2 linked regions of the Bradyrhizobium diazoefficiens genome follow. The protein of the gene in region 2 interacts with the protein of the main gene of each other region in a pairwise test. Links are inferred from orthologs where the notes say so. Each region holds a gene or a part of one and is shown on either strand. Other genes may lie near its edges.

What was found.
Region 1: the proteins of JJB99_RS32945 (region 2) and ndk interact in binary tests that used the Escherichia coli proteins (3 or more experiments, as listed by UniProt). The link is inferred for Bradyrhizobium diazoefficiens from one-to-one orthologs.

The regions. Positions count from the first base shown.
Region 1 is NZ_CP067100.1:4,523,928-4,538,550, forward strand. Bases 6,415-9,136 are described here. They hold ndk (nucleoside-diphosphate kinase), read right to left. Parts: upstream 8,126-9,136; coding sequence 7,703-8,125; downstream 6,415-7,702. Other genes in these bases: ppx (exopolyphosphatase), read left to right, coding at 6,415-6,712; JJB99_RS21620 (TerC family protein), read right to left, coding at 6,722-7,582; JJB99_RS21630 (sulfur globule protein precursor), read left to right, coding at 8,437-8,694; JJB99_RS21635 (hypothetical protein), read left to right, coding at 8,912-9,085. Also shown: purN (phosphoribosylglycinamide formyltransferase), read right to left, coding at 1-288; purM (phosphoribosylformylglycinamidine cyclo-ligase), read right to left, coding at 288-1,361; JJB99_RS21600 (CDP-alcohol phosphatidyltransferase family protein), read left to right, coding at 1,517-2,059; JJB99_RS21605 (DnaA ATPase domain-containing protein), read left to right, coding at 2,185-2,862; JJB99_RS21610 (RNA degradosome polyphosphate kinase), read left to right, coding at 3,005-5,194; more of ppx, read left to right, coding at 5,210-6,414; JJB99_RS21640 (ABC-F family ATP-binding cassette domain-containing protein), read left to right, coding at 9,157-11,019; JJB99_RS21645 (alpha/beta fold hydrolase), read right to left, coding at 11,156-12,001; JJB99_RS21650 (2-hydroxycarboxylate transporter family protein), read right to left, coding at 12,240-13,562; leuD (3-isopropylmalate dehydratase small subunit), read right to left, coding at 13,634-14,242; leuC (3-isopropylmalate dehydratase large subunit), read right to left, coding at 14,239-14,623. UniProt on the Escherichia coli protein: Major role in the synthesis of nucleoside triphosphates other than ATP. The ATP gamma phosphate is transferred to the NDP beta phosphate via a ping-pong mechanism, using a phosphorylated active-site intermediate.
Region 2 is NZ_CP067100.1:6,991,060-7,005,878, reverse strand. Bases 7,300-10,217 are described here. They hold JJB99_RS32945 (5-formyltetrahydrofolate cyclo-ligase), read left to right. Parts: upstream 7,300-8,419; coding sequence 8,420-9,016; downstream 9,017-10,217. Other genes in these bases: JJB99_RS32940 (TIGR00282 family metallophosphoesterase), read left to right, coding at 8,994-9,818; JJB99_RS32955 (cell division protein ZapA), read left to right, coding at 7,519-7,902; JJB99_RS32960 (DUF4164 domain-containing protein), read left to right, coding at 7,300-7,522. In the rest of the region: JJB99_RS32985 (class I fructose-bisphosphate aldolase), read right to left, coding at 1-933; fba (class II fructose-bisphosphate aldolase), read right to left, coding at 1,217-2,284; JJB99_RS32975 (phosphoglycerate kinase), read right to left, coding at 2,333-3,529; gap (type I glyceraldehyde-3-phosphate dehydrogenase), read right to left, coding at 3,672-4,679; tkt (transketolase), read right to left, coding at 4,848-6,833; more of JJB99_RS32960, read left to right, coding at 7,202-7,299; JJB99_RS32935 (hypothetical protein), read left to right, coding at 10,477-10,650; JJB99_RS32930 (Fic family protein), read left to right, coding at 10,658-11,338; JJB99_RS32920 (RelA/SpoT domain-containing protein), read right to left, coding at 11,979-12,797; JJB99_RS37075 (c-type cytochrome), read right to left, coding at 13,203-13,340; JJB99_RS37070 (c-type cytochrome), read right to left, coding at 13,425-13,574; JJB99_RS32910 (methyl-accepting chemotaxis protein), read right to left, coding at 13,930-14,819. UniProt on the Escherichia coli protein: Involved in the removal of 5-formyltetrahydrofolate.

The sequences.
Region 1 (14,623 bases), 2.5 Mb from region 2 along the record:
CGTGAACAGGCGCATGAAGCCGCCGAGACAGATCAGCTCGATGCCGTGCTGGTCGAGCGCTGCCTGCAGCACCGTCTCAAAGCCTGCGCGGTCCTTGCCGAACGGCTTGCTCTCGATCACCAGCGTTTTCACGCCGCTCGCCTTGGCCCGTTCGAGCCCTGCCGCATCCGCCTTGTTCGAGATAACGAGCGAAATCTCCGCCGGAAAATCCGCAGCAGTGGCGGCCCTGATCAGCGCGGACATGTTGGAGCCGCGACCGGAGATCAGGATGGCGACACGGCGCTTCATCACAGCGCCAGATCGAGGTGGCCGTTGTAGACAACGCGATGCTCGCCCTCCGCCGGGATCACGGTGCCGAGCTGCGCCACGGTCTCACCGGCATTGCTGAACACCCGCACGACCTCGTCGACCTTGTCAGGCTCGACGATGGCGATCATGCCGATGCCGCAGTTGAAGGTGCGCAGCATTTCGAGTTCGGCGATGCCGGCCTGTGCGGCCAGCCATTTGAACACCGGCAGCACCGGCAGGCGCGCGAGGTCAATGCCGACGCCGAGATCCTTCGGCAGCACGCGCGGAATGTTGTCGGTGAAACCGCCGCCGGTGATATGGGCAAGCCCCTTCACCGCGCCGGTCTCGCGGATCGCGCGCAGGCAGGATTTAACGTAGAGCCGCGTCGGCGTCAGCAACGCGCCGCCGAGCGTCATCACGGGCGCGAACGGCGCCGGTGCCTCGAAGCCGAGGCCGGATTGTTCCACGATCTTGCGCACCAGCGAGAAGCCATTGGAGTGCACGCCCGAGGAAGCAAGGCCGATCACGGCATCGCCCGCGGCGATGTCCTTGCGCGGCAGCAGCGTGCCCCGCTCCGCGGCGCCGACGGCGAAGCCGCCGAGGTCGTAGTCGCCGTCCTTGTAGAGGCCGGGCATCTCGGCAGTCTCGCCGCCGATCAGAGCGCAGCCGGATTCGCGGCAGCCTTCGGCTACGCCCGCGACGATCGACGCGGTCGCCTCGGGGTCGAGCTTGCCGCAGGCAAAATAGTCCAGGAAGAACAGCGGCTCGGCGCCCTGCACCACGAGGTCGTTGACGCTCATGGCGACGAGGTCGATGCCGATCCCGCCATGCAGGCCGGTCTCGATCGCGATCTTGACCTTGGTTCCCACGCCGTCCGTGGCGGCAACCAGGACCGGGTCCTTGAAACCAGCCGCCTTGAGGTCGAACAGGCCGCCGAAGCCGCCGATCTCCGCGTCGGCGCCGGGACGTGCCGTGGCGCGCACCATCGGCTTGATCAGGTCGACCAGGCGGTTGCCCGCGTCGATATCGACGCCTGAATCGGCGTAAGTGAGGCCGTTTTTGCGGTCGGTCATGCCCGATTTCCAGTGGGTTTGCGGCTGGTTACGTCGAATTCCGGGGACGCGCAATGGCAAGCGTGGCGCCCCGCCCTATACTATGTAGAGATATCAACCGGTTCGGCCTCTTGGAGGCCGGATTCGAAGTCAGGTCGGGTGCCGGGAAGCGCCGTGTGAGTATTCCGAACGTCATTACCCTGGGCCGCATCATGCTGGTCCCGATCATCGTCTGGGCCATCGTGTCGAGCCAAATGGAGGTCGCGTTCGCGGTCTTCCTGATTGCCGGCATCAGCGACGCCGTCGACGGCTTCCTGGCCAAGCGCTTCAACATGGCGAGCGAGCTCGGCGCCCTGCTCGACCCGCTCGCCGACAAGGCGCTGCTGGTGTCGATCTATCTCGCGCTCGGCATCTGGGGCGACATCCCGCGCTGGATCGTGATCCTTGTGGTGTCACGCGACATCATGATCGTGGCGGCGGTGATGGTATCCTGGCTGTTCGACAAGCCGGTCGAGATGAAACCGTCGAAAGTATCCAAGCTAAACACAGTCGCCCAGGTCGCCTATGCGGCCCTGGTGCTGGCGGCGCTTGCCTTCGGCTTCAAGCCGGCGCCCTATGATATGATCCTGATGGGATTGGTCACGGTGTTCACGCTCTCTTCCGTGTCGCTCTATCTCGTCGAGTGGCTGCGGCACATGAGCACGATCGACGGCAAATGAGCTGGGACTTTGTGAGTCGAGGACTTGTGAGTTGAGGACTTGGCCCCCGCAAAAGGCCAACTCCCGCTCGATCAAATCGAATCTCATCAAACGCAGCCGGCGCGCCGGCATGGAGCAAAGCAAGCGTGGCAGGCCGCGTTCATCCCCGACAATTGGCGTTTTCGCTTCCGCATGCGGAGAGCCTGAGCCGGGACAATTTTCTCGAAGGTCCGGCCAACGCCGCTGGCCTTGCGTTGATCGACGGCTGGCCGGAATGGCCGAACCGGATCATGTGGCTGACCGGCCCGGAAGGCAGCGGCAAGAGCCATCTCGCCGCGATCTGGGCCGAGCTATCAGGCGCCCGCTCGACCATGGCCGATACGCTGACTGCCGCAGACGTTCCGGGCGCGCTCGCCACCGGCGCGCTGGTGGTCGAGGATCTCAAGGCCGGGGATTTTGACGAGCGTGCCCTTTTCCACCTCATGAACCTTGCCCGCGAGGACGGCGCCTACGTCCTCTTCTCCGGACGCGAGGTGCCGGCATCGCTCGAGATCGAGCTGCGCGACCTGCGCTCGCGCCTGCGCGCCGTGCCCGTGGTCCAGCTGCTGCCCCCCGACGACCAGCTGTTCCGCGGCCTGATCGTCAAGTTCTGCGCCGACCGCCAGCTCACGGTGGACGAGAGCGTGGTCAGCTACCTCGCCACCCGCCTGGAGCGGTCTTCGGCCGCCGCCCGGCAGGCGGTGGAGTTGCTCGACAGCGAGGCCCTCCGGCTCGGCCGTCCCGTCACGAGGGCGCTGGCCGCGGAGCTGCTCCGGGATGCCTGAGGTGCCCGCTCCGACCAGGGCCGCTTGACGCGGCGGGCGGCGGAACATCAATGTCATCGAAACGTCATCGCACTAACACATGCTCCCGCCGGTTTTTGCGCATAAGTCGCAAAGTGGGGCGAACTGGATGGATCGACTTCTCATGGAATCAGCGCAAGCCGTTGAAACTAAAGAAAAAGCTCCCGAGGCCGAAGGCCTGCCGGCGATCGCCTCAAGCCCCGAGCGGTTCATCAATCGCGAGCTGTCCTGGCTGCATTTCAATCGCCGCGTTCTCGAGGAATCGGTCAATCCCAGCCATCCCGTGCTGGAGCGGGTGCGATTCCTGTCGATATCGGCGAATAACCTGGACGAGTTCTTCATGGTCCGCGTCGCCGGCATCAAGGCCCAGGTGCGCGAGGGCATTGCCGAACGTGCGCCTGACGGCCTGACGCCGTCTGAGCAGCTCGCGCTGATCAACCGCACCGTCTCCCAGCTCGCCTCTGACCAGCAGGCGATCTGGCGCGATCTGCGCGCCACACTGGCCGATGTCGGCATCGTCCTGGTCGACGGCAAGGACGTCACCAAGGCGGAGCGGACCTGGATCGAGGACTACTTTCTCAACAACGTGTTCCCGCTGCTGACGCCGCTCGCGATCGACCCGGCCCATCCCTTCCCGTTCATTCCGAGCCTCGGCTTCACCATGGCGCTCCAGCTGACGCGGGAGGCCGACGGCAAGCAGATGAACGCGCTGATCCGCATGCCCGGCAAGATCGACCGCTTCATCCGCCTGCCCGCCGAGGGCAAGGTGCGGCTAATCTCGCTGGAGCAGGCCACCGGCCTGTTCATCAACCGCCTGTTCCCCGGCTACAATCTGCACGGCCAGGGCGCCTTCCGCATCATCCGCGACTCCGAGCTCGAAATCGAGGAAGAGGCCGAAGACCTCGTCCGCCTGTTCGAGACCGCGCTGAAGCGCCGCCGCCGCGGATCGGTGATCCGGCTCGAGATCGACGGCAAGATGCCGGAGGAGCTGCGCAGCTTCGTGCAGCACGCGCTGTCGGCGGCCGATGACGAGGTGTTCCTGGTCGACGGCGTGCTCGCCATGAACGAGCTCTCGCAACTCACCCGCCTCGACCGGCCCGACCTCGAATTCACCCCCTACGTGCCGCGCCATCCCGAGCGCGTGCGCGAGCACGGCGGCGACATCTTCGCCGCGATCCGCCAGAAGGACCTCATCGTCCATCATCCTTACGAATCCTTCGACGTGGTCGTGCAGTTCCTGCAGCAGGCCGCGCGCGACCCTGATGTCGTCGCGATCAAGCAGACGCTCTATCGCACCTCCAACAACTCGCCGATCGTGCGCGCGCTCGCGGAGGCTGCCGAAGCCGGCAAGTCCGTCACCGCCCTGATCGAGTTGAAGGCGCGCTTCGACGAGGAAGCCAACATCCGCTGGGCGCGCGACCTCGAGCGCGCTGGCGTGCAGGTGGTCTACGGCTTCCTCGAATTGAAGACGCACGCAAAGCTCTCGATGGTGGTGCGCCGCGAGGGCGGCAGTCTCACCACTTACGTCCACACCGGCACCGGCAATTACCATCCGGTCACCGCACGCATCTACACCGACCTCTCCTATTTCACCTCCGATCCGACCATCGGCCGCGACGCCGCGCGCGTATTCAACTTCATCACCGGCTATGCCGCGCCGAGCGATCTGGAGAAGATGGCGGTGTCGCCGCTGACCTTGCGCAAGCGCATCATCGAGCACATCCAGGGCGAGACTGCGCATGCGCAGCACGGCCGTCCCGGTGCGGTCTGGATGAAGATGAATGCGCTGGTCGATCCCGACATCATCGACGCGCTCTATGAAGCCTCGCAAGCCGGCGTGCAGGTCGAGCTCGTGGTGCGCGGCATCTGTTGCCTCAGGCCCGGCATCCCCGGTCTGTCGGAGAATATCCGGGTCAAGTCGATCATCGGACGCTTCCTGGAACACGGCCGAATCTACTGCTTCGGCATGGGTCAGGGCCTGCCGAGCGCGAAAGCGGCTGTGTATATCTCCTCGGCCGACATGATGCCGCGCAACCTCGACCGCCGCGTCGAGGTGCTGTGTCCGCTGCAAAATCCCACGGTGCATCAGCAGGTTCTCGAACAGATCATGGTCGCGAATCTGAAGGACAATGAGCAGAGCTGGCAATTGTTGCCGGACGGGTCCTCAACGCGTATGAAGGCCGCGAAGGGCGAGGAGCCTTTCAACGTGCACAACTACTTCATGACAAATCCGAGTCTGTCTGGCCGTGGAAAGTCGCTCAAGGAATCCTCGCCGCGCCGCCTCACGCGCCGTAATGAACGTCATCAATCCTGATCCGGGACCGTCGACGTGAAGCGGCCGCGCAAGCGCGGCTCGAGCGTCGCGGTCATCGACATCGGCTCCAACTCGGTCCGTCTCGTCGTCTATGAAGGACTGACGCGAAGCCTCATTCCGATCTTCAACGAGAAGACGCTGTGCGGCCTCGGGCGCGAGGTGCAGAGCACGGGCCTGCTCGCGCCTGACGCGGTCGACAAGGCGCTGACGTCGCTGAAGCGATTCCGTGCGCTGTGCCGCGTGATGCAGGTCGGCCGCGTGTTCGCGATCGCGACCGCGGCCTGCCGCGACGCCTCCAACGGCCCGGACTTCATCGCCAAGGCCGAGCGGATCTGCGCGGTGAAGATCGAGATCCTGTCCGGCCCGCGCGAGGCGCGGCTGTCGGCGCTCGGCGTGATCTCCGGCATCCATCATCCCGACGGCATCGTCGGCGATCTCGGCGGCGGCTCGCTCGAACTGATCGACGTGCGCAAGAACAGAGTGCGTAGCGGCGTGACGCTGCCGCTCGGCGGCCTCGCGCTCCAGGACCTCGCGCACAAATCGATCAAGCGCGCCGACCGCATCGTGCGCGAGGAGATCGACGAGGTCGAGCTGCTCGCCGCGGGCCGCGGCCGCACCTTCTACGCCGTCGGCGGCACCTGGCGCGCGCTCGCGCGCATCCACATCATCCAGAGCGGCTATCCGCTCCAGGTGATGCACGGCTATTCGATTCCGGCCGCCGAGGCGCTCGACTTTTCTCGCCGGCTGCGCCGTCTTGCCGCCAGCAACACGCTCGCCGACATCGAGGTCGTCGCCGATGCCCGCCGCCCGCTCCTCACCTATGCAGCGCTGGTGCTCGAGCACATCATCCGCGTGGCAAAGCCAAAGACCATCGTGTTCTCGACCTTCGGCGTGCGCGAAGGCCTGCTGCACGAGAAGCTGACGGAGTCCGAGCGCAACAAGGACGGACTGATCTGCGCCGCCGAGGAGCTGAACCAGCTGCTGTCGCGCTCGGCCAGACACGCCCGCGAGCTGATTGCCTGGACCGACCGCCTGGCGCGCGTGGTGAAGCTGCGTGAGACGCCGGAGGATCGCCGCCTTCGCCACACCGCCTGCCTGCTCTCCGACATCGGCTGGCGCGTGCACCCGGATCATCGCGGCGAGCAGACGCTGAGCCTCGTCGTCAACGCCAATTTCGGCGCGATCACCCACACCGAACGCGCCTTCGTCGGCCTGTCCGTGTTCTATCGCTATGCGGGCTTAAGCGAAGAAAACCAGCCGCCGGCCACCACGCAGGAGCTGCTGACGCCAGCCCAGCTCGATCGCGCCCGCCTGCTCGGCGCGGCGTTCCGCGTCGCGCATCTGATCTCGGCCGCGCGTCCGGGCGTGCTGCCGGCCACCCATTTCCGCAGCCAGGACCGCAATCTGATGCTGGTGTTCGAGCACCGGCTCGGCGACATCGTCGCCGACCGCGTCGGCAGCCGCTTCCGCCAGCTCGCCCGCCTGATCGGCCGCAACGGCTCGATCGTGCGGCGGTAGATTAGAGAACTATTCCGCCGACGCCTTGGCGTGGCGCTCGGAGGATTCGAGTGCGGCCTGGCCGAGACTGCGCCGGCGCCAGATCGAGCCGACGACCAGCACGACGACGACGCCGAGCGCTGCGCAGAAATATTCGCCGCCTGCCCCGCCATGGGCGAATTGCGGCGGGATATGCAAGCTGGCGAGCATGCTGTCCAGCGAGGCGCCCAGCGGGCCGTCCAACAGGGTGTGCAGCTTCGGCGCGACGCCTGGGTCGGTCGCGATCACCTCGCCCGCGATCCAGCCGAGCAGCGCCGCACCGGCCCAGACCAGCACCGGCAGCTTTGCCAACAGCGCCATGATCAGCGCCGCACCGGCGACGATCAGCGGCACGCTGATGGCAAGGCCGAGGATCAGCAGCGGCACGCTGCCATTGGCGGCAGCCGCGACCGCAATGACGTTATCCAGGCTCATGACGATGTCGGCGACGACGACGATCTGCACCGCCTGCCACAGATGCGAGGCGGACTCGACGCCCTCCTCGTCCTCGTTTTCGGGCACCAAGAGTTTTGCCGCAATCACGATCAGCGCGAGACCGCCGACGAGCTTGAGATACGGCAGCTCCATCAGGCTCGCGACGATGCCGGTGAAGATGATCCGCAGCAGCACGGCCGCGCCGGCGCCGAGGGTCATGCCCCAGAGCCGGTGCCGCGGCGTGAGGCCGCGGCAGGCGAGCGCAATCACCAGCGCGTTGTCGCCGGAGAGCAGGATGTTGATCCAGATGATCTTGCCGAGCGCAATCCAGAAGGTCGGTTCGGACATCTCGTTGCGGAACTGGGTGAAGAATGCCCCGATCGTAGCGGGATCGAAGATCTGCCAGAGCCAGTTCACAATCAGTCCTTCCCCGTCGACTTAAAGCATGATCCGGAAAAGTGCGAAGCGGTTTTCCGAATGCTCAAACAATAGCCTAAAGCGCGATGACCTTCATCGCGCTTTAGGCTGGCTGACGGATCAGCCGACGATCTCGTTGCCCGAGAAGAACTGCGCGATCTCGATCGCGGCGGTCTCCGGCGCATCCGAGCCGTGCGCCGAGTTCTCGCCGATCGACTTTGCGTAGAGCTTGCGGATGGTGCCGTCGGCCGCCTTGGACGGATCGGTCGCGCCCATCACGTCGCGATACTTGGCGACGGCGTTCTCGCCTTCCAGCACCTGGACGACCACCGGGCCCGAGGTCATGAACTCGACCAGTTCGCCGAAGAACGGGCGCGCCTTGTGCACGGCGTAGAAGGTCTCGGCCTGTTCCTTGGTCATGCGGATGCGCTTCTGCGCGACGATGCGCAGGCCCGCCTTCTCGATCACGGCGTTGACGGCGCCGGTCAGGTTACGCGCGGTGGCGTCGGGCTTGATGATCGAGAACGTGCGTTCGATGGCCATAATCTTGTCCTTGAGAAGAAAGCGGTGGTTCGGAGTTGCCGGGCTTATATCGGCGCCTTCGCCGGACGGCAAGCGACCCCCAAGGCGCCCCCACAGGCGCTTCGCCACAGGCGCCCGGCCTCCTATTCCAACATGAATTACAACAATTTCACCCAGATGAACCCAATCTGAAACCCCCGTCAGGGTTCGGTTCAGCTTCACAGGCGTAACGTTGGGCCTATCGAAACCAAAGCCCGATCATCGGGCAGACCGTTTCGGCGGCCTTTTCATCGGCGCGATAGCCCCGCGCCGGCAGTTTTGAGGAGATCACCATGTTGAGGAAACTTTCGCTTGCCGCCGTCACCGCGGTTGCGCTGGGTGCCGCGCTGGCACCGACCTCCGCCTCCGCTCACTGGCATGGCGGCTGGGGCTGGCACGGTGGCGGCTGGCATCACGGCTGGGGCTGGGGTGGACCGCGCTTCTATGTCGGCGCCCCGGTCGTCGCCTACGGCTATGGCGGCTGCTATGTGCGCCGGCTGGTCCCGACCCCATGGGGACCGCGCTGGCGGCTGATCAACCGCTGCTACTGAGCCCGACAGCACCTTTCTCGAGGTACCTTCCCCCAGGGTACCTTCTAAGCGAAGCCCCGGCGTTCCCCCCTGCGCCGGGGGCTTTGTATCTGCGCCGATACTGCGCGAGTTCATGCAATTTTGACGAGAATACCGGGAATGCCCCGCGGTCGGCGAAACTATTTTGGCGGCAATGACTTGGTACCGTGTCGTTACCTGGAGCACACGGAACCGCGCAATGGCTGGGCCTTTTGCCAATGACAGCGAACACATCGACCGGCGCACCAGCCGCTCGATTTGCGACGCCGTGGGCGAACGGCTGCAGCAGAGCATCCGCCCCGACCCTCGGCTGCCGACGCATCTCGAGCAGCTCCTCGATGAGCTGAGGCGGCGCGAGCGCGATCCGCACTGATGTGATTCGCGAAGCGTAGCCCTCACCGAAAAACGGGTTGCGTTCGAGGCGCCTTGCGGTGACAAGGCCGCATGCTTGCCATCACCGACCTCTCCATCCGCCTCGCCGGACGCCTTCTGATTGACCAGAGTTCCGTGCAGATCACGCCCGGATCGCGCGTCGGCATGGTCGGACGCAACGGCACCGGCAAGTCGACCCTGTTCAAGGTGATCCGTGGCGAGTTCGCGGCCGAGCACGGCTCGGTGACGCTGCCGCCGCGCTGGCGTGTCGGCAGTCTCGCGCAGGAAGCACCGAACGGCCCGGAAAGCCTGATCGCGGTCGTGCTCAAGGCCGATCTCGAGCGCGACGCGCTGCTGCGCGAGGCCGAATGCGCGACCGACCCGCACCGCATCGCGGAGATTCAGACCCGGCTCGTCGACATCGACGCACATTCGGCGCCCGCACGTGCCGCCGCGATCCTCTCCGGTCTCGGCTTCTCCGCCGCCGATCAGCTTCGTCCCTGCGCGGAATTCTCCGGCGGCTGGCGCATGCGGGTTGCGCTCGCTGCGACGCTGTTCGCCGCCCCTGACCTCTTGCTGCTCGACGAGCCCACCAACTATCTCGACCTCGAAGGCACGCTGTGGCTGGAGGACCACCTCGCGCATTATCCGCGCACGGTGATCGTGATCAGCCACGACCGCGACCTGCTGGAAAGCTCGGTCGACCAGATCCTGCATCTGGAGCGCGGCAAGCTCACGCTCTACAAAGGCAGCTATTCCTCGTTCGAGGAGCAGCGCGCCGCGCGCGAGCTGCTCGATGCGAAAGCCGTCAAGCGCCAGGAAGCCGAACGCGCCCGCCTGCAAGCCTTCGTCGACCGCTTCAAGGCCAAGGCTTCGAAAGCGCGGCAAGCACAGTCCCGTGTCAAAATGCTGGAGCGGTTGAAGCCGATCACGGCGCTGGTCACCGAAGACGTCCGCGAGATCACCTTCCCCGCACCTGAAAAAATTCTGTCGCCGCCGATCATCGCGGTAGACAACGCCTCTGTCGGCTACGACCCGGCGACCCCGGTGCTGAGCCGCGTGACGCTCCGCATCGACAATGACGACCGCATCGCGCTGCTTGGTGCCAACGGCAACGGCAAGTCGACCTTGGTCAAGCTGCTCGCCGGGCGGCTCGCGCCATTCTCCGGCAAGGTGACGCGCGCCGACAAGCTGTCGATCGCCTATTTCGCGCAGCACCAGCTCGACGAATTGAACGAGGACGCCTCGGCCTACGACCACGTCCGCAAGCTGATGGGCGACGCGCCCGAGGCAAAAGTGCGGGCACGCGCCGGCGGGATCGGCTTCTCCGGCAAGGCCGCCGACACCAGAGTGGGAAAACTCTCGGGCGGCGAGAAGGCGCGGCTGCTGCTGGGACTTGCCACCTTCTTTGGCCCCAACATGATCATCCTGGACGAGCCGACCAACCATCTCGACATCGACAGCCGCGCCGCGCTGGCCGAGGCCATCAACGAATTCCCCGGCGCGGTGATCATGGTCTCGCACGACCGCTATCTGATCGAGGCCTGCGCCGACCGGCTCTGGATCGTCGCCGACCGCACCGTGACCAATTATGACGGCGATCTCGACGAGTACCGCCGCCTGGTACTGTCCGCGCGCAATGCGGAAGCCTCTCCGCGCGAGCGCAGCGCTGCGAGCGAGAAGCCGCAGCGCCCGAAGCCGGACAATCGCGGCTCACTGAGGAGGCGCATCGCCGAAGCCGAGGCCGAGATCGCCCGCGTCAGCGACATCATCGCCAAGATCGACACCGCCCTCGCTTTGCCCGACATTTTCACCCGCGATCCCAAGCAAGCCGCGCAGCTGTCGAAGGCGCGCGCCAATGCCGCCGACGCGCTGGCGCGCGCGGAGGAACAATGGCTTGAGGCGAGCACGCAGTTTGAGGAGGCGGCGGGGTAACGCCTCGGCAGTGAGCCCCGCACCAGCAAACTGGAGAAACAACCCCATGCAAAGTACAGGTATTTTTATACCGACAAGTTAAGGATTGAACGAGATTGGCTTTGCAGGGCTGGCGGCGCCCACCGCGGCTCTGCGATCAGGTGAAAAAAGCGTTGAGCTTCTCTACCAATAGTTCCGGCGCTTCTTCCGGCAGATAGTGACCGCAGGGCAGGCTTTCGCCTCGGACGTCGTTGGCCTTGGCGCGCCATGTATCGAGTACATCGTAGCTCGATCCGACGACGCCCTTTGCGCCCCACAGCACCAGCAGCGGACAACCGATCTTGCTGTCGGAATCGGCTTCATCGTGGATCAGGTCGATTCCGGCAGCGGCGCGATAGTCCTCGCACACCGCATGCAGGGTCTCGCGGGTGTAGCAGCGGCGGTACTCTTCGAAAGCAATCGGGTCGATCGCGCCGGGCGTCTTGTTCTGCTTGTTGATATGAGCCTGCAGGTAGAACTCGAGATTGTTGCCGATCAAGGTTTCCGGGAGCGGCGCCGGCTGAATGAGAAAGAACCACCACATGTAACGCGTGGCGAACTCCTTGTTCACCTTGGCATACATCGTCGCGGTCGGCGCGATGTCCAGCAGAACGGCCTTGGAAACGGCATCCGGGTGATCATGCAGGAGGCGATGGAGAACGCGCCCGCCGCGATCGTGGCCCACCGCCTGGAAGCGGTCAAAACCGAGCGCGCGCATCACCTCGACCTGATCCCGCGCCATCTCGCGCTTGGAATATCCGATACTGTCCTTGCCGCCTTCGGGCTTGCTCGAGTCGCCGTAGCCGCGCAAATCAGCCAGCACCACGGTGAATCGCTCTGCAAGCGTGGGGGCCACCTTGTGCCAGCACGCGACTGTCTGCGGGTGTCCGTGCAGCAGCAGAAGCGGCGGTCCCTCGCCTTTCACGAGCGTATTGATCTCGGCCCCACTCGTCTTGAGGCGCATCTGGCGAAACCCTGGCAGCAGCTTTTGAATCTGGTCCGTGTTCACGGCATTATTCTCCTGAGCAAGAGCCTCGGGTGCCAGCATTGCCGAACCGAAGGCACCCGTTGTCAGCGCCATCGACATCAAATGGCGGCGCGTCAGCCCGATCTTCGATGGATCGGCGTGCGATTGGGCCTGTTCGAAGTCACGCATGAGAGTCTCCCTGGAATATTTGTCGCGAACGAAGGCGCGGCCTCTATCAAGACATCGATTTCATCAACAGCGTCGCGATCACGATCATGATCGCGCCGCCGACGCGGGTGGAGATCTGGGCGAATGCCATCAGGCCCATGCGATCGGCGGCGCCGAGAATGGCGACATCACCGGTCCCGCCGAGGCCCGAGTGGCACGCGGTCACGATCGCCGCCTCGACCGGATACATGTTCAGCCACTTGCCGACGAAGAATCCCGACGCGATCATCGCCAGAACGGCGGCCGTGCAGATCATGATGTAGCCGGGATTGAAGGACGCGACGAGTTGCTGCCACGACACCAGCAGCGTTCCCATCGCGACCAGGATGGCGAAGGTCAGGTTGGTCGACATGAACTTGTTGATTTGATAGGCGCCGAGCTCCATCTCGGCCGGCAGGATCCTGGCCAGCTTCAGTGCCACCGCCGCGATGATCATCATGATCGGACCGGGAATCCCCGTCACCGGCGCCAGCACCATTCCGAGCACGAACAGCGTGGACGACAGGACGATGCCCGCGCCGAGCAAAGCGAGATCGATCGGCTGGTCCGGCCGCGCTTCGCCGAGAATGTCATCGTCTCCCGTCCTGACCAGCATCCCCCTCCCATTGAGATTGCCGCGCTTCTCACCAAGCCGAGCCAGCAGGCCCGCGCTGACGATCGCGACGACATTGCCGAGAAGAGCCGCCGGCACCATCTGCGCAACGAGCTCGGCCTGCGGCCGCTGCAACATCTCCGCATAGGCGATCGAGAGCGGCAGGACGCCTTCTGCAAGACCGCCACCAAGGATCGGAATGATGACGAAGAAGAACGTGTCCTTCGGGCTGTGACCGAACAGCAGCCCCATGGCGATCCCCGCCGAGACCGCCGCGATCGTACCGACCAGGAGCGGGACGAACATGCGAATGAAGCCTTGAACGAGGACGCGATAGGGCATCCCCAGGATCGAGCCCGCGACCAGGCAAGCAATGAAGAAATATTGGAAGTTGGCCGTGCGGAACGTGGTCGTGATCGCCTTCAGCGCTGCGTCGGGCATCAGACCGTAGCTCACCAGCGCCGACGGCACGAACAGGCAGAGGATGGCCGTGCCGCCGATCTGCTTCAGGACCGGTATGGTCTGGCCGAGCTTGCCGAGCAGGAAGCCAAGCAGCATCAGGACCAATAGACCGCCGATCACATCGTTCGGCAGCTTGCCGAAATGGACAGCCGCTGCACAGACGAGCGCGGCGGCGAGGTAGATGCCGCCGGGCAACGGACCGATCTTGAGGCGGGCAAGCTTCACCGGAGCAGCAGCCTCCGGCGCTTCAGCCGGGCGATATGTCGTGTCTACCAAGGGTCCCTCCGCTGTTTGTCATTGATTTATTCGTGGCGCGGCGATCAGCGCCGCGCGCGAGGTCGTGCAGGTCAGACGATCCAGGGATTCTCCGTGCGATGCCGCGCCTCGAAGGCGCGGATATCGTCGGCGAAGACAAGCGTAGAGGCGATGAAATCGCGGCCCGTCAGAAAGGCTTCCTTCCTCGCCGGCTCGATGTCGAACACGATCGCGCGGCGGCCGCGGTCGAATTGGATCGTCTGCGCCGTAAGGTCGATCGTGACGTCGTTGCGCGAGCGGTCGGCCACGACGGCGGCGAGCCCGACTACGACGCCGGCCTCGAGAGCGATCGTCAACAGACCGTTATTGGCGCAATTGTCGTTGAAGATGCCGGCAAAGCTGGTGCCGATGAGTGCGCGGATGCCGAGCTGCTGAAGTCCCCACACCGCATGCTCGCGGCTCGAGCCGCAGCCGAAATTCGGGCCGACCACGAGAAAGCAGGCGTCGCGATAGCCGTCCTGGTTCAGAACGAAGTCCGGATTGGGCTTGCCGCCGCTAAAGCGCAGCAGGTTGAAAGCGCCCTCGCCGAGCCCGCTGCGGTCCACGCCCTTGAGGAACATTTTCGGCATGATGACGTCGGTGTCGACGTTCGGCGCCATCATCGGCGCGGCCACGCCCGTGACCTGATCGAACGGCGTCATTGGCGCAGCCCTCCCAGCATCGAGCGAACGTCGGTGATGCGCCCGGTGACGGCTGCCGCCGCCACCATCGCCGGGCTCATCAGATGCGTGCGCGCGCCAGGTCCCTGGCGGCCTTCGAAGTTGCGGTTGGTCGAGGAGGCGCAGCGCTCTCCAGGCCTCAGCACGTCGTCGTTCATCGCAAGGCACATCGAGCAGCCGGATTGGCGCCATTCCACGCCGGCGTCGATGAACACCTTTGCAAGCCCCTCCGCCTCGGCCTGCGCTCTGACCTGGGTGGAGCCGGGCACGACGATCGCGCGCACGCCGGCCGCGACGCTGCGGCCGCGAAAGATTGCGGCTGCATCGCGCAAGTCTTCGATGCGCGAATTGGTGCAGGACCCG
Region 2 (14,819 bases):
TGCGATGTTCTCGGCCTTGCCCGACCAGGCCTTCTGCGGCGCGGCTTGCAGCGCGCGGCCGTAGGAGAAAGTCAGGCCCCACGGTAGCCTGCCGAGCTTGTGCATGGCGTTGAGATGCGCGGTCGCCTCTTCGTCCGACTGGCCGCCGGAGAGGAAGGCGATGCCGGGCACCGCCGCGGGCACGCAGGCCTTCAGCAGCCGGATCGTCTTCTCCGCGACCTCCTCGACGGAGGCCTGCTTCGCGCATTTCTTGCCCGAGATCGCCATGTTCGGCTTCAGCACCATGCCTTCGAGCGCGACGCGCTGCACGCGCAATTCCTGGAACGTCTTGTTGAGCACGCGGCTCGTCACCTCATAGCAGCGATCGATGTCGTGGTCGCCGTCCATCAACACCTCGGGCTCGACGATCGGCACGATCTGCGCGGCCTGGCACAGCGCGGCATAGCGCGCCAGCGCATGGGCGTTGACGCTGATCGCGGTCATCGAGGGAATCCCGCTGCCGATATCGATCACCGCGCGCCATTTGGCGAAGCGTGCGCCGCGCTCGTAATATTTCTTCAGCCGCTCGGCGAGCTTGTCGAGCCCGACGGTGACGAGCTCACCCGGGCACATCGGCAGCGCCTGCGTGCCCTCGTCGACCTTGATGCCGGGGATGGCGCCGCTCTCCTCGATCAGCTTGACCAGCGGCGTGCCGTCCGCGGCCGCCTGCCAGATCGTCTCGTCATAGAGGATCACGCCGGAGATGTACTGGCTCATGGCCTCCTTCGACCGGAACAGCATCTCGCGATAGTCGCGGCGGTTGGTTTCGGTCGATTCCACGCCGATCGCGTCGAAACGTTTCTTGATGGTGCCGGAGGATTCGTCGGCGGCAAGGATGCCCTTGCCTGATACGACCATGGCGGTGGCGATCCTGTTGAGCTCAGTCAGATTCATCGAGAGGTCCTCCCAAAACGATTCTGCCCTTGCCCGGGAAAATAGACCGTTCTCGGGCAATTGCCGAGTTTAACGTTCGTCGCAGGGTAAGGGGGGAGGTCTTGTTTACCTCTCCCCGCCTGCGGGGAGAGGTCGGATCGCCCCCGGCGATGCGAAGCATCGTCCGGCGCGATCCGGGTGAGGGGGTACAGGTCCATCTATAGGACATAACTCGCGGAGAGAGCCCCTCACCCCTCCCTCTCCCCCGGAGAGGGAGGGATGGATCACGCCATCTCGCGATCCGCTACGCCACCTTCGGGTCGAGCTCGCCCTTGGCGTAGCGCTTGGCCATCTCGGCGGTGGTCAGCACCTTCTTGATCTTGGAGGCCTGCCCCGCGGTGTTGAACTCCTGGAGCCGCTGCTTGCACAGTCTGGTCATGGCTTCCATCGCCGGCTTCAGGTACTTGCGCGGGTCGAACTCTTCCGGGTTGTCCTTGAGGACCTTGCGGATCTGGCCGGTCATCGCCATGCGGTTGTCGGTGTCGATGTTGATCTTGCGCACGCCGTTCTTGATGCCGCGCTGGATCTCGGCGACAGGCACGCCCCAGGTCGGCTTCATCTTGCCGCCATTGGCGTTGATGATCTCCTGCAGCTCCTGCGGCACCGAGGAGGAGCCGTGCATGACGAGATGGGTGTTGGGCAGCTTGCGGTGGATCTCCTCGATCACGTTCATGGCGAGGATGTCGCCGTCCGGCTTGCGGGTGAATTTGTAAGCACCATGCGACGTCCCCATCGCGATCGCGAGCGCGTCGACCTTGGTCTCCTGGACGAATTTTACGGCCTCGTCGGGATTGGTCAGGAGCTGGTCGTGGCTGAGCTTGCCCTCGGCGCCATGGCCGTCTTCCTTGTCGCCCATGCCGGTCTCGAGCGAGCCGAGCACGCCGAGTTCGCCTTCGACCGAGATGCCGCCGAGATGGGCCATGTCGGTCACAGTCTTGGTCACGCCGACATTGTAGCCCCAGTCGCCGGGGGTCTTGCCGTCGGCTTTGAGCGAGCCGTCCATCATCACCGAGGTGAAGCCGGCCTGGATCGCGGTCATGCAGGTCGCGGGCTCGTTGCCGTGGTCGAGATGCACGCAGACCGGGATGTGCGGATAGATCTCGGTCACCGCGTCCATCATGTGCTTGAGCATGACGTCGTTGGCGTAGGAGCGCGCGCCGCGCGAGGCCTGGATGATGACGGGCGCATCGACCTGGTTGGCGGCGTCCATGATCGCCAGCGCCTGCTCCATGTTGTTGATGTTGAAGGCCGGTACGCCGTAATCGTTCTCAGCCGCATGGTCGAGCAATTGACGCAACGTGATCCGAGCCATCTGTCTTTCTCTCCGTTTAGGCCGACGGGGCCGCTTCTTGCCTACTGATTACTTGGTGCGCAGAACTTCGACGCCGGGCAGGGGCTTGCCCTCCATCCATTCAAGGAACGCGCCTCCGGCGGTCGAGACATAGGTGAAATCACCGGCCACATGGGCCTGGTTGAGCGCGGCAACCGTGTCGCCGCCGCCGGCGATCGAGATCAGCTTCTTCGCCTTGGTGCGCTCGGCGGCGTGCTTGGCGGCCGCGACGGTGCCGCGGTCGAATGGCTGCATCTCGAAGGCGCCGAGCGGTCCGTTCCAGACCAGCGTCGCCGCATCGTCGATCGCGGCGTGCACGCGCGCGACCGATTGCGGGCCGACGTCGAGGATCATGCCGTCGGCCGGGATCGCGTCGAGCCCATAGGCATGCGAGGGCGCATTGGCGGCGAAATGATAGGCAACGGTGGCATCGACGGGGAGGATGATGGCGCAGTTGGCGGCTTCCGCCTTCTCCATGATGCGCAGCGCGGTGGCAGCGAGATCCTTCTCGGCCAGCGACTTGCCGACCGCGACGCCCTGGGCGTGCAGGAAGGTGTTGGCCATGCCGCCGCCGATCACGAGCGCGTCGACCTTGCTGACGAGGTTTTCCAAGAGGTCGATCTTGGTCGAGACCTTGGCGCCGCCGATGATGGCGATGACGGGCTTGGTCGGCGAGCCCAGCGCCTTCTCCAGCGCGACGAGCTCGGCCTGCATGGTGCGGCCGGCATAGGCCGGCAGCTTGTGGCCGAGACCCTCGGTCGTGGCGTGGGCGCGGTGCGCCGCCGAGAACGCGTCATTGACCCAGATGTCGCCGAGCTTTGCCAGCTCCGCGACGAAGGCGGGGTCGTTCTTTTCCTCTTCCTTGTGGAAGCGGGTGTTTTCGAGACAGAGAATGTCGCCGTCGTTCAGCGCGGCCACGGCTTTGGCCGCGGGCTCGCCGATGCAGTCGTCGGCGAAGGCGACGGGCTTCTTCACGACCTTCGACAAGGCCTCGGCCACGGGCCTGAGTGAGTCCTTGGCGTCGCGTCCCTTGGGACGGCCGAAATGCGCGAGCAGGATGACCTTGGCCCCCTTGTCGGAGAGCTCCGTGATGGTCGGTGCAACGCGCTCGAGCCGCGTTGCGTCGGTGACGCGCCCGTTCTCCATGGGCACGTTGAGATCGACGCGCAGCAGCACGCGCTTGCCCTTCACGTCGACGTCGTCGAGGGTGCGGAATTTGTTGGTCATCTCTGGCTCTCTTGTCCCGGACGCTGCGCTAGCCGCGAAGCGGTGCGCTGCAGAACCGGGACCTATGCGGGGGACATGGGTCCCGGCTCTGCGGCGCACCGTGAAGACACGCTGCGCCGCGTCCGGGACACGAGAGTAACGCTTAGATCACCTTCGCCATCGCGACGGCGGTGTCCGCCATGCGGTTCGAAAAACCCCACTCATTGTCGTACCAGGACATCACGCGCACCAGCGTGCCGTTCTGCACCTTGGTCTGGTCCTCGTGGAAGGTCGAGGAGTGCGGGTCGTGGTTGAAGTCGATCGAGACGTTCGGCGCATTGGTGTAGCCGAGAATGCCCTTGAGCTGCTGCTCGCTGGCGCGCTTCATCGCCGCGTTGATTTCCTTGGCGTCGGTGGCGCGCTTGGCGACGATCTTGAGGTCGACCACCGAGACGTTCGGGGTCGGCACGCGGATCGCGACGCCGTCGAGCTTGCCCTTCAGCTCGGGCAGCACGAGGCCGATCGCCTTGGCCGCGCCGGTCGAGGTCGGGATCATCGACATCGCCGCCGCGCGGCCGCGGTAGAGATCCTTGTGCAGCGTGTCCAGCGTCGGCTGGTCGCCGGTATAGGCGTGGATCGTCGTCATGAAGCCGGTCTCGATGCCGACGAGGTCGTTCAGCACCTTGGCGACCGGCGCGAGGCAGTTGGTGGTGCAGCTTCCGTTGGAGACGACCAGGTGATCCCGGGTCAGCGTGTCGTGGTTGACGCCGTAGACGATGGTGGCGTCGGCGCCGTCGGCGGGCGCGGAGACCAGCACGCGCTTGGCGCCGGCGGTCAGGTGCGCGGAGGCCTTCTCCTTCGCGGTGAAGATGCCGGTGCATTCCAGCGCGATGTCGACGCCGAGATCCTTCCAGGGCAGCTTCGAGGGATCGCGCTCGGCGGTCACCTTGATCTTGCCGTTGCCGAGGCTGATCGAGTCGCCATCGACCGTGACGGTGCCGGGGAAGCGGCCATGGACGGAGTCATAACGAAGCAGATGGGCGTTGGTCTCGACCGGACCGAGATCGTTGATGCCGACGACCTCGATATCCTTGCGGCCGGACTCGGCGATAGCGCGCAGCACGTTGCGGCCGATGCGACCAAAACCGTTAATTCCGACGCGGACTGCCATGTTTCGTCTCCTTATGACCGTTCAATGACGTCTTCAATAACCCTATCGCCCCGCACAACGCGCCTTGGTGCGCCTGCGAGGGTTCTTTAGGGCGGACGCCCGGTTCGGCCGGGCGGTGCTTGATCATATGAGGAGTTACGTAGTCCTTTTTTTTGGCAAGCTCAACTCTCAGGAAACGCGCTTCAGCACAGCGTTAACCGCAGCCTCGGCGGTAATGCCGAAATGCTTGAAAAGGTCCTTTGCCGGGCCGCTTTCGCCGAAGGAATGCATGCCGACAAATTCACCATCCTGGCCGATCACGGCATCCCAGCCCCAGCGCACCGCGGCCTCGATCGCGACCTTCACCGGCGCGTTGCCGATGATGGCAGCGCGCTTGGCTTCTGGTTGCGCTAACAACAGCTCGAGCGAGGGCACCGAGACCACCCGTGACGCGATGCCGCGCTCGGCGAGCTGCTTCTGGGCGGCAACCGCGATCTCGACCTCGGAGCCGGAGGCGAACAGCGTCGCCTTGGCTTCGCCCTCGGCTGCAACCAGCTCGTAGGCGCCGGCCGCGCAGGGATTGTCGTTCGGCGCATTGGTGCGGAGCTGCGGCAGGTTCTGCCGCGTCAGCGCCAGCACGGTCGGACCGTCGATGCGGTTCAGCGCCAGCTCCCAGCACTCGGCGACCTCGATGGCATCGCAGGGGCGGAACACGCGCATGTTGGGGATGGCGCGGAGCGCTGAGAGATGCTCGACCGGCTGGTGGGTCGGACCGTCTTCGCCGAGGCCGATCGAGTCATGCGTCATCACGTAGACGACGCCGGCGCCCATCAGCGCGGCAAGGCGCATCGCGGGCCGCGCATAGTCGGTGAACACCAGGAAGGTCGCGCCGTTCGGGGCGAAGCCGCCGTGCAGGAAGATGCCGTTCAGCGCCGCGCACATGCCATGCTCGCGGATGCCGTAATGGATGAAGCGGCCCTTCGGCGTCTTGGCGGAGAAGGCGGTCGCCGACTTCGCCTTGTTGTTGTTGGAGCCGGTGAGGTCGGCTGAGCCCGCCAAAAACTCCATCGGCATCGCGCCGGCAATGACTTCGATCACCGCCTCCGACGACTTGCGTGTCGCGGCCGTCATCGGCTTTTCCAAGAGCTCCTTCTTGTAGGCGCGCACCGCTTTGGCGAGCGCGGCCGGACGCTCATGGCGCAGGCGGCGCTCGAACTCGGCGCGCTTGCGGCTGCCGAGCTCATTGAGCCGTGCTTCCCATTCCTGCCGTGCGGATGCGCCGCGGCTGCCGGCTGCGCGCCAGGCCTTGAGCACATCCTCGGGCACCGCGAACGGCTCGAGCGCGATGCCGAGATTTTCCTTGGCCGCCTTGAGCTCGTCGGCGCCGAGCGCCTCGCCATGCGCCTTCGCGGTGCCGGCCTTGTGCGGCGCGCCGAAGCCGATGGTGGTGCGGCAGGCGATCAGCGTCGGCTTGTTCGACTTCTGCGCGCGCGTGATCGCTGCGGCGATCGCAGCCTGGTCGTGGCCGTCGATCTTCTCGGCAGCCCAGCCGCACGCCTTGAAGCGCTTCACCTGGTCGACGGAATCGGAGATCGAGGTCGGACCGTCGATCGAGATGCCGTTGTCGTCGTAGAGCACGATCATCTTGTTGAGCTTCCAGTGCCCGGCCATCGCGATCGCTTCCTGCGACACGCCTTCCATCAGGTCGCCGTCGGAGGCGAGCACATAGGTGTGGTGGTCGACGATCTTCTTGCCGAACTCGGCGGCCAGCATCTTCTCGGCGAGCGCCATGCCGACCGCGGTCGAGATGCCCTGGCCGAGCGGGCCGGTGGTGGTCTCGATGCCCTTGGTGCGGAAGTTCTCCGGGTGTCCCGGCGTCAGCGAGTCGACCTGGCGGAACTGCTTGATCTGGTCCAGCGTCATTTCGGAATTGCCGGTGAGATACAGCAGCGAATAGAGCAGCATCGAGCCGTGGCCGGCCGAGAGCACGAAGCGGTCGCGATCGGGCCAGGCCGGCGCTGAGGCATCGAATTTCAGGAATTGCGTGAACAGCACCGTGGCCATGTCGGCGGCACCCATGGGCAGGCCGGGGTGGCCCGATTTCGCCTTCTCGACGGCGTCCATCGAGAGGCCGCGGATCGCGTTGGCCATACGGGTGTGGTCGACTTGCGTCATGTCTGAAATCCGTCTGAAATGAAGCGCTTGGCTCTGATCGAGCCGCGTGGGAGGAGCCTGGGGGCCACTGAAGGTCCGGGCTGGGATAGCACCTCGGTTCCGGGAGTCCAAGGCAATCAAACGCCGGTTTGGCCGTAAAAGTTGCCTCCAATACGCGCCCGAAAAGCAACGGCCGATTGTCCGACGCGATCGTGCCTGCACGGAACCGGCAGGCGGTCTGCTTCCGATTGATCGGTGCATAGTTTCGCGGCGGCGTTGCGCTTGGCTAGCTTGCCACGTAAATTTCTGCTTCTAACCGTTTGCCGAACCGAGTCTTTTGCCGGACGGCAGGTCCCAAGGTAAAGGCCACAGGCTCCGCCGCTGACTGCATGAACGATCGCGTGTCCAACAGCTCTGCCATGACGGAGTCGTCCGCCGTCGAGATCGAGATCGCGACCCGCAGGCTGACGGCGGCGCTCGACGCGCTCGAAAGCGCGGTGGAACGGCGGCGCGATGCCGATCGCGACGAGAACGAGCTCGCTGCGCGCATTCAGGCACTGGGCGCCGACCGCTCGCGTTTAGCCGATGAGCTCGACGGCGCGCTGGTGAAGGCGCGCAAGCTCGAGCGCACCAATCGCGAGATCTCCGACCGGCTGGATTCCGCGATCGTCACGATCCGCTCGGTGCTCGATACCGGAGAGGACGGATGAGCCACATCAACGTCACCATCAACGGCCGGCAATACCGCATGGCCTGCGAGGAGGGCCAGGAGGTGCGGCTCTTGAAGCTCGCCGAGAGCCTGGAGACCCGGATCGAGTCGCTGCGTGGAAAATTCGGCGAGATCGGCGATGCGCGCCTCACCGTCATGGCGGCGCTGACCGTCTGCGACGAACTGGTCGACGCCGGCAACCGCATCCGCACCCTGGAGCAGGAATTGACCGAGCTCAGGGATTTCCGCAATGCCGCCGTCGAGCGCGCCCGGATGACGCAGACGGCGGTGGTGAATGCGCTGAATGCCGCGGCCGAGCGTATCGAGAAATCGACCCAGGTCCTGAACCGGACCGTCGGCAACGGCATCGCGATCGGGTAATTTTCTCCCTCCCCCGCTTGCGGGGGAGGGTCGGGGAGAGGGTGTCTCCTCAACGGGACAATCCCCCAGAGGAAAGAACCCTCACCCGCCGCGCTTCGCGCGCCGACCTCTCCCGCAAGCGGGAGAGGTGAGTAACTGCCACCCGGGCTGGCGGTTCGTCAGTATCGTTGTTACATTGCCCGAGCGAGGCTGCGACGCGCGTCAGGAGCCATATATCCCCGGGGCCTTATCGATCCTTTAGGGAACTGTCCCTGGCCGGGCCCGTGGGCCCGGACATATGGTGCCCACCTACTTTCGTAGGGAACTCCGGGATCGAGTGCTTCAACGGCGTCCGCGGCTTCGCACTGTTGTCTACTTGGTTTGTGCTTGTTGAAACCGACTGCGGCCAGTTCAACAGGTGTCATGCCCCGGCTTGACCGGGCATCCAGTACGCCGCGGCCTTTGTGTGAAACACGACCGCCTCTGGAATACTGGATCACCCGCCTTCGCGGGTGATGACCTTGGGGGACCAACGCGCATGTCCAATTCGAAAGCCGAGCTCCGCGCCAAAGCCCTCGCCAAGCGCGATGCGCTGAGCGAGAAGAAGCGCGCCGACGCCGCCGCCGAGCTCGCCGAGCGCGGGCTGCCGTTCGATCTTCTGCCCGGCAGCATCGTCTCCGGCTACGCGCCGATCCGCAGCGAGATCGATCCGATGCCGCTGCTGAAGAACCTCGCGGAGGAGGGCGCGAAGCTGGCGCTGCCTTGCGTCACCGCGCGCGGCCAGGCGCTGATCTTCCGCATCTTTCATCCGAACGATCGCCTGATGCTTGGTCCGCTCGGCATCCCCGAGCCGTCGCCGGCGGCCGCCGAAGTCATTCCCGACATCATGCTGACGCCGCTTGCGGCGTTCGACCGTCTCGGCCATCGCATCGGCTATGGCGCGGGGCATTACGATTTCACCTTCGCGCATCTGCGCAAGGTCAAGCACATCGTCGGCATTGGGCTCGCTTTCGCGGCGCAGGAGATCGAGGCGGTTCCGGCACTATCCCACGACGTGGCGCTGGATTATGTGCTAACGGAATCGGACGTGTTCGATTTCCGGAGTTCTGAAGTTGCGCATTCTGTTCGTGGGTGATGTCGTCGGCCGTAGCGGGCGCGAGGCCATCGCCGAATATCTGCCCGGCATGGTCAAGGACTGGTCGCTCGATTTCGTCGTCGTCAATGGCGAGAATTCGGCCGGCGGCTTCGGCATCACGGAAGCGATCTACCAGGAGTTCATCGAGGCCGGCGCCGACGCGGTGACGCTCGGCAATCATTCCTGGGACCAGCGCGAAGCCCTGGTGTTCATCGAGCGCGCCGACCGCCTGGTGCGTCCCGCAAACTATCCGCGCGGCACGCCCGGCCGCGGTGCTGCCTTGGTCGAGACCAAAAACGGCAAGCACGCGCTCGTCGTCAACGCGCTCGGCCGCGTCTTCATGACCCCGTTCGACGATCCCTTCGCGGCGCTTGAGCGCGAGTTAGGGGCCTGCCCGCTCGGCGTTGCCGCCGACGCCATCGTCGTCGATTTTCATTGCGAGGCGACCAGCGAGAAGCAGGGCATCGGCTTCTTCTGCGACGGCCGCGCCAGCCTCGTCGTCGGCACGCATACGCATGTGCCGACCGCCGACCACCAGATACTGTCCGGCGGCACCGCCTACATGACCGACGCCGGCATGACCGGCGATTACGACTCCATCATCGGTATGCAGAAGGAAGAGCCGCTGCGAAGGTTCACCTCGGGGATTCCGTCCGGCCGCTTCGAGCCGGCCGCGGGCACAGCGACGCTCAGTGGCGTCGCAGTGGAGACGGACGACGCGACCGGGCTCGCGCTGCGCATCGCGCCGGTGCGTGTGGGCGGCCGGCTGGAGCCGGCGACGCCGAAGTTCTGGTTGAGCTGAATTTTCGCCGGGCGCTAACGGTGCGCTCTCGCCCCCTGTAGGAGAGGCTGGCTCGGTGCGTTCGCCTCGCCGCCATCTCGCTGCTGATCGAGGCCGAAGGCTGCCACGAGGCTGCCGCGGTTGGGCAAGCGGTGCGATTCCGGTACTAGTCTTCTCAATCGCGACGTCCGTGCCATGATCGCGAGCACCACGGCGATCTCGGAACGACGATGCAATAGCGAGCAAAGTTTCTTGTCGAGCCCCTTAGATCGGGAAGAAGAGCCCCGCCGCCCTGCATCCGGCGGCGCCCTCGACGATGGATGGAGAACCTCGCCCGGACGGACGGCAGGTCCAGCTCGATAATAATGCTAGTTTTGATCGCGCTGCTGGCCCTCGAACCAGCAGCCAACGGCTCCAGGAGGTATTACCGGGCATGGAGACCGGTCCCTAGTGCCTGCTGGTAGGTGCGGAACGGCAGCGGCTAAGCCCTCAAGCGGTTTGAGGCCCGGTTCTTGGCGGCTGGTGCTCTCGGACGATCGAATTTCGTTGGATGGGGCCGTTTCGGATCGACATCTTGGCGCGAGTCGACTACCGCAAGCGCTTCGCACCTTCACGTAACATTAGGAACTTTACAGGAAGCTCGGCGATTCTTATGATTGCCTTGCAAGGGGAGAAGCTCATGACCAATGAACTTAAGGAACTGATTGAGCGGGCTCGCCAAATTGAAATGTCGCCGGCCGAGCTCGGTGAGCAGCGCCGCAGCTTCGCCTACGGCAACACCCAGATCGAGAACGAGTTGATCACCCGCGAGATGATCGCTAGCCTCGACAAGAAGCTGCATCAGGGCGAGTAGTCGCACCGTGACCGATGATCGGCACAGCGTTGCCGAAACCGCTTCACTCCTGAAAGACCCAAACGAGATCGCACTGCGCGAGGCCGAAAACGGCATTCGTCAGTTCGATCTCGCGGTCGAAATGATACGGTCCTTTGTCAAGGACAAGGAGCGGCCGTTTCGGCTACGCGCAAACCTAATCTTGCAATTGCACCAAGCCGCGCTTGACGGCATCCATCCGCTGGCCGGAACGTGGCGCAATACGAAGGTCTCAATCGGTAAGAGCAAGCACGTTCCGCCGGAGGCCGCATTCGTCTCTGACGAGATCCAGGATATGTGCGAGTACGTGAATAGCAATTGGACAAGGAATGCCGACCACCTGGGCGCCTATGTGCTCTGGAAGCTGAACTGGATTCATCCGTTTGCGGATGGCAATGGCCGCACTGCGCGCACCGTTTCTTATGTCGTGATGAGCGCTAAACTCGATAGCCTCTTGCCAGGCGCGCCAACTATTCCGGAGCAGATTTCCGCCAATAAGGCGCCTTACTACGCCGCGCTTGAAAAGGCCGATGAGCATTACAAAGAAGGTAAGATCGACGTCAGCGAGTTGGAGGACATGCTCAATGCGATGCTTGCCAAGCAGCTGCTGAGCGCCGCGAAGCAGGCCAGCGGCGAAGTCCCGCCCCCGGAGACGCGCAACTATCACTGATCACTACAAGGGCGACGAGCCGCGACGTTTTGGGGCGGCAACGGCAACGCGATAACTGCAGCCTTGCGATCACTCCGCCGTCTGCTCCCTTAGCTCCGCCACGTCCTTCGCCGTCAGCTTCGAGCCCTTCGCACCGAACCGTGCCGTGACGTAGTTCGCCACTGCCGCGATCTCGTCGTCCGTATACGCCTTGCCGAGCGCCGGCATCGACAGCGCACCATCTGGCGTATGCCGCTTCGTGCCCGAGATCACGATCTGCGCGACGTTGGTGGCGGCTGGGTGGTTGACGACCCAGATGCCCGTGAGCGTCGCCATCGGCGACACCGGGCTTTCGCCGCTCCAACCGTGGCAGCTGGCGCTGGCGAACATTTTCTTGCCGCGCGCGTCGGCCGTCACGCCGTCCTTGTGCGAGGCGGGCGCGACCGGGGCTGTCGTCGCCGGCAGGTCGGGCGAGGGCTGCGGCGGCACGCTGCGCAAATACGAGGAGCGGATGTCCTCTGGCGCGAACTGGCTAAAACTGTGGTCGACCGCTTCACCATCGGACCCGAGGCCGAGCCGTGGCCGGGCGCATGGCCGAGCGACAGATACGAGATCAGATCCTCGTTGCGTCAAATGCCAAGGCTAGTCGCCTTGCCATTGTTCATTTTTGCAAACCATATTCAGCCATCCTTGCGGCATGTGTCTCCGGATCAAGTATCTCGTAGGCTCGCACCATCATGTTCAGAAAATCTCGCACGTCGTTGAAGTAATTCCGGAATGCGGATTTCATTTCTTCGACGTTTCTGGCGCCCACTAAAACAATATTGTCATCCGGAAATTCTTTCTCAAGTTCGAGAAGCCGGGACGATGCCTCCAATTCCAGATCAAATTGGTAGAGTTTGAATCCCTCCCTTTTGGAGGCGCGTAAGATGATATGGTCCGCTTCTATGTGATCACCGACCCAATCGTTAATGACTAGGTTTACCAGCATGTCCATAACGCCGATTTCGCGATTTAATGTCTCAAATTCTGCGTACAACTCCTTATTGCTCTTATCGGGAAATAAGCGTGGTGGGATACCTTCAATTGCTCTCGCCAACATTTCACTCGATAGGCGAAACAGTTCGATGTAACGCCTGTCGCCACGATCAAATTTCGGCTGGTTCTCAGTTACCTCGGTCACAACCTCGACTGCGGTTGCCCATGCATGCTGAACATTGGTGCGGTACTGAATCTCAATAAGGAGCCCGTCGCACTTCGGATTCCCCTTCTTAGACTTGGACTTATGTTCGTAGATGTCATGGATGCCGCGGTAGCCGCGATCCGAAGGGCTTTCTATGTAGTCGTACTTACTTTTCTCGTTTTTGCGAATGTGTTTGATTTTCGCGTGATGGAGCTTGGAACGAAATTCGTGGAGCGCTTTGATATCTGGAAATATCAGTCGGCAGCCAGCAACGTCATCCATGCGAGCAAGCTGCATTCCGTCATGGCGGGACAGCTTGTCTATAATCGTTGAGCGGCGCTTCAATCGCTGCGCCACCTGCACATCCAAGTTCTTGGCTCTGGCTCGCAAGAGTGACTGAAACGAGTTGATCACATCACGATGGGACATCCTCCACGATTCCAGGATATCCGACTGGCCCGGGCCTAGCTTCCCCGCACGCAACGCGTCGCCGGCGCGATTGATCGCGCCCTTCGATCCCCAGTGGGGTAAATCCGTCTTGTTAGCCATAGCTGCCAGCGCCGCCTCGATGGACCCACTTTCGGTCCACTGCCGGAAGGCATCCGGTGGGACGCCTTCCCCGTGTGGAAAGCGTCTTATAAACCTATGATCATGTGCAGTCACAGAGATAACTCTCCTCCAAGCGAGGGTAAGAGCAGAGCACTACTCCGCTGTCTGCACCCGCAACTCCGCCAAGTCCTTCGCCGTCAGCTTCGAGCCCTTCGTCCCGAACCGCGCCCTGACATAGTTCGCCACCGCTGCGATCTCGTCGTCGGTATACGCATTCCCGAACGCCAGCATCGACAGCGCGCTGTCGGGCGTATGCCGCTTGCCGCCCGAGATCTCGATCTGCGCGACGTTGGTGGCGGCGGGATGGTTGACCGCCTAGGTGCCGGTCAGCGTCGCCATCGGCGAGACCGGGCTCCCGCTCCAGCCATGGCAGCTGGCGCAGGCGGTGGCGAACGCTTTTTTGCCGCGTGCGTCGGCCGTAAGGCCTTCCTTGTCCGAGGGTGCGAGCGGTCGTGGTGGCGGCAAATCGACGAGGGCTGCGGCGGCACGTTGCTTATGTCTTCGGGCGCGACGATGTCGCCTGGGTTGGCAGCGCGACTGTCTCGTCCGACCCGCGGGGGGTCGAAGGAGGGAATACCCTCACTTCGGAATACTAGTAGTATGCCCCTGTTTTGCCCGACGGGTCAACTGATGCAGCAGACGTGTCGAAGTCTGGCGAGATGATATTCGACTCGCTCTCAACCGGAGGAGCGGCGCTTTCGGCCGCAGTCCATTTCAGGTTCAAATCCGTCCCGCTCTAAGCCGTTGATTGCGCACGTCCCGGCTACTGTGCATGGGGTTGTTTTCAAGCTTTTCGATTCAAGGGCCGCAGGAGCGGCCCTCAGCTCTGCCGAAAGCCCATCCGGAAGGCGCCCCAGTGCTTGCCGCGGATCACGATCGGCGAGGATAAATCTTTCATCAGCACGAACTGTCCGCCGCCCATGTCGCGGCGATAGGTTTGCAGCAGGAACGGTTTTGTGTTGGCCGCGACCTTCTTCACCGCGCGGTCGGTGAACAGGCGGCGGTTGCGGCAATTGGCGTTGTTCCAGACCGGGTCCTTGCCCTGCGGCAGGCGGTAGTTCGGATTGTGGGTCGGCAGGTACCCGCCCCTGGCCCAGGCGACGCAGAACACGATGCGCGGATCGGATTTCTGGATCGGGTCCTGGATCGCGGGCAACACGCGGTCAGTGAACTCGACGTAGCTGGTGAGGTATTGCTTCGGATCGGTGCCGGGAATCTCGCGGTAGTTCTCGTCCATGAGCTGGTCGAGCGTGATCTCGCCGCGATCGATCGCAGCTTCGAACTCGGCCGAGATCCGCTTCGCCGTCTCAATGACGACACGGATCAGCGGCGCATCGGACGTCTCGACGCCGCTATCGGCGATCAGCGCGATCAGGCCTTCGGAGGTGTCGAGCAGTTTCGCCACGCGCTGATCGGCGTTCTTGAGATCGCGCGAGGAGAGGTCGACGCCCTTGGCAAGCTCGTTGAGCTCGCTGATGACGGTGTCGCAGTGGCCGAGATTGGAGGTCGCCGCGCGCGTGACGCTGCCGATCTCCGCCTCGACCGAGGCAAAGCCCTGCTGGACGCGGGAGATGATGCCGGAGATCGCTTGCGCGCCTTCGCCGGCGGTCTTGGCGCGCTGCGAGGCGTCGCTGCTCTCGCCGATCAGGCCTTCGATCTGGCCGTCGAGATCGCGCACGGTGTCGGCGATCTGGTGCGTGGCCTGGCGGG